Linked DNA regions of Gimesia maris. The protein of the gene in region 2 interacts with the protein of the main gene of each other region in a pairwise test. Links are inferred from orthologs where the notes say so. Each region holds a gene or a part of one and is shown on either strand. Other genes may lie near its edges.

The links.
Region 1: the proteins of priA (region 2) and ssb interact in binary tests that used the Escherichia coli proteins (3 or more experiments, as listed by UniProt). The link is inferred for Gimesia maris from one-to-one orthologs.

Annotation. Positions count from the first base shown.
Region 1 is NZ_CP042910.1:1,666,930-1,670,128, reverse strand. Bases 357-3,199 are described here. They hold ssb (single-stranded DNA-binding protein), read right to left. Parts: upstream 2,103-3,199; coding sequence 1,611-2,102; downstream 357-1,610. Other genes in these bases: pth (aminoacyl-tRNA hydrolase), read right to left, coding at 2,731-3,199; rpsF (30S ribosomal protein S6), read right to left, coding at 2,187-2,603; rplI (50S ribosomal protein L9), read right to left, coding at 1,017-1,523; dnaB (replicative DNA helicase), read right to left, coding at 357-813. Outside these bases: more of dnaB, read right to left, coding at 1-356. UniProt on the Escherichia coli protein: Plays an important role in DNA replication, recombination and repair. Binds to ssDNA and to an array of partner proteins to recruit them to their sites of action during DNA metabolism. Acts as a sliding platform that migrates on DNA via reptation.
Region 2 is NZ_CP042910.1:5,812,772-5,816,502, forward strand. Bases 320-3,338 are described here. They hold priA (replication restart helicase PriA), read right to left. Parts: upstream 2,984-3,338; coding sequence 656-2,983; downstream 320-655. Other genes in these bases: GmarT_RS21555 (PQQ-dependent sugar dehydrogenase), read right to left, coding at 320-502; nadD (nicotinate-nucleotide adenylyltransferase), read left to right, coding at 3,160-3,338. In the rest of the region: more of GmarT_RS21555, read right to left, coding at 1-319; more of nadD, read left to right, coding at 3,339-3,731.

The DNA of each region.
Region 1 (3,199 bases), 4.1 Mb from region 2 along the record:
ACGAATACAGAGCAGACGTTCGGCTAACTCAAGTTTCGACTGTTCCAGACTGAAAATGATCGTCGAAGTTGCTCCCTCGTCGGCAGCCGCTTCGGCAAAGTTACAGACCAGCGCTGTTTTTCCCATTGAAGGACGAGCTGCCAGAATGATAAGCTCAGAGGGCTGAAAACCATTGATCTGGGTATCCAGATCCAGAAAACCCGTCGTCAGCCCGGTCAGCATGCCTTCCTTTTGAGAGCGCTCGTGAATTCGATCGAAGGCATCCATCAGGATGTCGCGAATTTCGATCTTATCCCCTTCTCCCTGCTGTTCCAGAATACTGAAGATACTCTGCTCTGCCTTATTCAATACGTCCAGGGTGTCTCCCTGCGGCGCATAACTTTCACGGATGATTTCCGTACAGGAATGAATCAGGGTCCGTTGTACCGATTTATCTCGGACAATTTTCGCATAGTATTCAGCATGGGCCGCGTGGGGAACACTTTCCAGAATCTCATGCAGGTACAATACCCCGCCCGCTTCTTCCAGCTCGCCTTTCGAATCCAGCTCCTCAGCTATTGTCACCGCATCGATGCCGCGCACCCCCGCATCATGCAGGCGCAGAATCGCGGCGAAAATCCGCGTGTTTTTGTCGCTGTAGAAGTGGTTGGCTTTGACAATCTGCACCAGATCATCAATCACCACATTATCCAGGAGAATCCCGCCGAGCACCGCTTTTTCCGCATCCAGGTTTTGCGGTGGAACCTTGCCGAATAACTCTTCGACCGATTCCTGCTTCGGGCGGCGAAAATTTCCTTTACCGGCGACTGACATAACCATCCCCTGGTTCTGTTGGCAATAAGAAGTGAGTTCTCTCTGCAGCACGCTGGCCAGATCAACCCTCTGCCTCGGCAAACAGCAAATCAGACCACACTGCGAGCGCAATCATATATAACAAAAAGAGGCCCGGCAATATACCGGACCTCTCTCTTATTTTCGAATCCCAGACTGGTAAAATTTCTCTTACCAGACCAGCCTCAGCTTTTTTCTGCAGTCGGTACGACCCAGACTTTAACTTCGGTTTTCACCTTCTCATGCAGCTGCATTTTCACGGTGTACATCCCCAGTTCTTTCAGGGGACCTTCCAGGCGAATGCTTTCTGCATCGATATCAAAGCCACCCTCTTTCAGAGACTTGCTGATGTCGACGGCAACGATGGAACCGTAGAGATGGCCATCTTCGTTCGCATTGGCTTCCATTGTCACGCTGTGCTTGCTCAATTTGTCAGCGAGATTCTTCAATGACTTCAGACGGTCTTTTTCGAGTTCGGCCATCCGCTTCTGGTGCTGGACGACCATCCATTTATTGTGATCAGTCGCAATCGTTGCCAGACCATAAGGCAACAGGAAGTTACGGGCATAGCCAGGTTTAACCCGGACAATATCACCCTGCTCACCAAGGCTATCTACTTTTTCTGCCAGCAATACTTCGATAGACGATTTGGTACTACCGACGACAGCGGCGTTACGTTGTTTACGAACCATTATCAGTCACTTCCGTAATTCTTGTTTTATTCAATCGTTTTAAAAAACTGTTACCTGCGGTGTCATTCACCAGCAACCATGCCACAATTAGAAGGGCACATCATCATCAGGAATCCCACCAGGCGTATCATCATAAAATGAATCTGCCGGACTGGAACCGCCACCCTGCGAAGGAGCGTTTCCACGTGAGGCATATCCGCCACCACCACCCGATGGTGCACCACCACCGCCGCCAGACTCACCTTTGCCGCCCAGCATGGTCATGTTTTCGCCTACCACCTTGAGCTTGCTCCGTTTCTGTCCGGACTCTTTATCATCCCACTGATCCAGTTGCAGACGACCTTCAATCAGAACGGAACGCCCCTTGGTCAGATATTCGCTGGCTACTTCTGCAGTGCGTCCCCATAGCGTCACGTCAACGAACGTGGTTTCTTCTTTGCGGGAATTCGAGTTCTTGTCAAACCAGCTGCGATTCACAGCGAGACCAATTTCCGCGACCGCACTCCCCCCCGGTGTATAGCGTACCTGTGGGTCGCGTGTCAAATTGCCTACCAGTATGACTTTATTAAAACTGGCCATAATTGGCCTCCCTGAGCTTGAATGTTATAAACGGGAACATTCCAGAAGAACTTCCTTATGAATCATCGAACCGGCGATGAAACTCTATTCTTCATCATCATCGTCGATGGCATCGTATTCAGGACCATCATCATCTGACTGTCCCTTGACCTCTTCTGCCGGTGCTTCTGGAGCAGAACTGGGGTCGATGGCGGAAACCATCGCATCAAACAGTGTTTGAGGCTGCTTGATCACCATCTGACGAATTACAACGTCGCTGAGGTGGCAGGAACGGGTAATCACGTCCATACCACTGCCAGGCATGGTGAAGTACACGAGATAATGCAGACCTTTCATATGGCCTTCAATCTCATATGCCAGTTTTCCATCCTGCCAGGGACGATGTGCCACAATTTCGGCACCAGCCTTATCCAGGATTTCCATCAGATGAGCAATGGTCCCTTCATGATCAGCAGCAAACTTGCCACTGTCCAGCAGGAACATACCTTCGTAATTTACCATAACTGCTTTTTTTTCTGCTACAGACAAGACTTTTCTCCCGGAATAATTTGACTGATATAATTCAGCCAGATTGATGATCCAATTCTCATTTATTTCTTATTGCCGGTTCAACCAAACCGGGATCTGTTTACTCAGGTGCATTGACCTGGTTCATGGCCATTTCAAGTCCACTCTGAACCCAGCACTCAATCCCACGGGCAGCATTGTCGACTGCCGTTGCGATCAGCTCGAATTCCTGTTTCCCCTGAAATCGTCCCAAGACATAATCCGCTGCTGAAAATCCCGCAGGAGGCCGCCCCACACCTACTCGCAGGCGTGGCACATCCTGGGTACCCAGCTTCTGGATAATATCCTGTAATCCTTTTTGCCCACCTGCAGAACCAGAGCCCCGTAACCGGAGACGCCCGACAGGCAGATTCATATCGTCACAAACAACCATCACATCAGTGGCTGGCAGTTTGAAAAATTTTGCCACAGCGGCAACACTGCGACCACTTAAATTCATAAATGTTTGCGGTGCAACAAGTAACACCTTATCGCCGCCACAGGAAATCTCAGTGACTTCCGCTTCAAACTGGCTGCGTGACCCAGGTGCA
Region 2 (3,731 bases):
AACGTGGCGGATCGGTATCCAGCACTTTAAATCTCGAAACGCGGGTCCCTTCCGGCAGTTCGGGTTTCAGCACATAACAGATATAGACATAGCGATTCTCGGCAAACCGGGGATGGAATGTGATCCCGTAAATTTCATTCAATCCCGGTTCTTTGAGTTTCAGATCCAAAAACAGATCGGCCTCTGAACGCTGTTGATCTTCATAGTGGAACGAAAAGATTTTCCCCTTGCGCTCCGCTACGAAGAACCGTTTCTCTCCCGGAGCCGTCGCAATCGCCAGGGGCTGATTGAATTTCAGTTGGGGAAAGGCTCGCTCCGTTTCGTAAGGCAACGCCGGGTCGGGAGTGCCTTTGACACGCGACGTGGTCCAGGGGACTCGCTTTTCCAGACCAAAACGGGAATCCTCTGCGTGTATCGCTGTAACCTGGATCACAAAACAGGCGAGCACCGCAGAAAAAAGGAACCAGACATCCAAACGATTCTTATTCTCAGGGGCTGACATTTCAGAATTTCCTCATTCGTCGTTCGTCAGGACGTTTCGCAGGATTCGAGGGCTTATAATACACTGCTACTATTCAACCTTGCGGGACTGGCAAATGCAATTGCGAAACTCCCGCATTCACTGCGGAAACGGAATCTATATTGATCAAACCGGTTATCGCATGTTAACCGGATCGACATCAATGATGTACTCAATTCCTTTTTCGCGAGGCAGTTTTCCTTCCACCTCATGCCAGAGCTGCAGAATCTGGTCGACCTCAAGGGCCGCCAGTTGAAAATGATAACGGAAATACTTTTTCAGCCGGATGATGGGAGCCGGCGCTGGTCCCAGAATCTGCACCTGCAACTGTTTTTCGCTTGCTGCATCACTTAAAATTGTTGCCAGTTGACGGGCAAAGTGCTCCACGTGTTCTTCCTGGGGACCGCGTAAAATCACGCGTGCATAATGGGAAAAGGGTGGTGCCAGCATCTCTTTGCGATGTCCCAGCTCCAGCCGGGCAAACCCGAGAAAATCATGGTCCGCTGCTTTCACAATCGCAGGTTCGGTGGGAGAAGCAGACTGCACAAACACACGCCCCCCCTGCATCCCCCGCCCCGTGCGACCTGCCACCTGCGCAATCAGTTGAAACGTGCGTTCGGAAGCGAACAGATCGGGCTGATGCAGCATCGTATCCGCATCCACGACTCCCACCAGCGTCACATTCGGAAAGTCGAGGCCCTTGGCGATCATCTGGGTTCCCAGCAGAATATCCACTTCACCGCCGGCAAAGGCATTCAACACACGCGCATGACTGCCCACCCCGCGCATCGTATCACTGTCCATTCGCTGACAGGAATAACCGGGAAACTTGGCTTTGACCTCTTCTTCCAGTCGCTGCGTTCCTGCCCCCACAAAACGAAGTCCCGGCGCGCCGCAGCCCGGGCAGTTCGTCGGTGGCTTGGCAGAAAAATCACAACTGTGACAAACTGCCAGATTCTTATCGCGATGCCACGTCAACGAAATTTCACAGTGCGGGCACTTCACCGAGTTCCCGCATCCCTTACACCATAGCGCGGGAGAGTAACCTCGCAGATTCAGAAACAGGATCACCTGCCCCCCCGCTCCCAGCGCATGTTGCATACCGGTAAATAACACCCGGCCGATCGATTCATTCCGCCTGATCTGCACATCGTTCCGCACATCGATAATATTCACATTTGGCATCGGGAGATCATTCACGCGTCGCGGCATGGAAATCAAAGTGTCTTTTTTCTCGATCACCCGTAACCAGGAATTCAACGTCGGAGTCGCGGAGCCCAGAATCAGGGGAACCCGTTCCAGTTCAGATCGCTTGCGGGCCACCTCGCGTGCATGATAGCGGGGCGCGGTCTCCTGCTTGAAGGATGTTTCGTGTTCTTCATCAATAATAATCAAACCCAGATGCGGTGCCGGCGCAAAGACAGCACTGCGGGCACCGACAATCACCTGCACCTTGCCGGCGGCGATATTCTGCCAGTGATAGTGTCGGTCACTGTCCGTTAAATGGCTGTGCAATACCGCGACCGAATCAAAGCGGGAACGAAACCGCTGAATCGCCTGGGGCGTCAGGCTGATTTCCGGAACGAGCACAATCGCCTGCTGTCCATAACTCACCACTTCGCGAATCGCCTGAATATAAACTTCGGTTTTGCCACTCCCGGTCACGCCGTGCAACACAAATGTCTCACTCTGCTGACCACGAATGGCAGTCAGAATCTGATCCAAAGCCAGTCGCTGATCCCGATTCAGCTTCAGGTCATCCTGTTTCTGAATATGTGCATGCACGACGTCATCGTCATTTTCAAAATATTGCATCCGTTTTTGATGACTGCTGATTACCGCTTTCTTTTTCAGCGAATTCACCGGGCCGGACCCGCATTCTGCCGCCTGCGTCAGTTCATCCAACGTCAGCGGACGGGCAGCAGACTTGAGTGCATCATAAACGGCACGCTGTTTCGCTGGCAGTTTCTCGATGATTTCGTTCTGTTCTGCTTCCCCAGGCACAGGCACCACTTCAAACACTGTCACCATCCGGGTCCCGGCCTGATTTTTGACTCCCGCGGGAACCACGCAATCCAGGACCTGTCCCCAACTGCACAGATACCGGTCAGCAATCCAGCGCGTGAGTTTCAGCATTTTGGCATTGAACAGCGGGCGACTGTCCAGAATGGCTTCGACCGACTTCAAACGCACACTGGGCAGATTCTCATCGCCAGGTCCCACCCCCACACAATACCCGGGCGCCAGCTGGTTTCCTCTGCCAAAGGGAACCTGTACGCGATGTCCCGCCCGCAACAGCGGTCTCAGCTCTTCCGGTACTTTGTAATGAAAGACGCGATCCACCGGGCGATTCAGGACGATTTCCGCCAGATACAGATCCTGGGCCGACTCCCGCTCCCAGGGCATCGGGTTTTCGGGAAGTTCCTCTTCTTCAAACAGGCTCTGTTGCTTCGGTTTACTCATCACGCCAGCTGGATATACTAGGGGAAAGGGTTCTTTTGTTTTGTAACTCTTTCCCCTGCTGAACTCAACAAACAAACTCGACTATCGAGTTTTCGCGACAAAAGATTCCTCGACCTCCTTCATGGCGAACCGGAACCGCCGCCTGAAGCAGAATTCGGGATAGAAACGATCAATCAATGCGTATTGGAATACTAGGCGGAACGTTTGACCCTGTGCACAATGCGCATCTCCTGATGGCAGAACAGTGCCGCGAGCAATGTGAACTGGATCAGATCTGGTTCATCCCCGCCGGAAACCCGCCGCACAAAGAAGGCAAAAATGTCACTTCCGGCAAACAGCGCCGGGAAATGCTCGATTTCGCGATCGCCGGCCACCCCGCGTTTCTGATCAAAGATCTGGAACTGCACCGCGAAGGTCCCAGCTATACAGTCGTCACACTGCAGGAACTGCAGGCTCTGCACCCGCAGGACGAGTTCTTTCTGATTATCGGTGCGGATTCGGTCAGAGACCTGCATACCTGGCGCGAACCGGAAGCCATTCTGGAACTGGCCAGCCTGATCGGCGTCAATCGCCCTAACATTAGTCTACCAGACCTGACCGAGCTGAAGCAGAAATTCGGTGCAGCCATCGACCGGAAAATCTTCTGGGTCACCATGCCGGGTATCGAGATCTCATCCACCGATCTCCGGCAGCGAATTCATGAAAATAGAAGTGTCCGCTATATGACGCCCCGTTCCGTCGAAGTTTA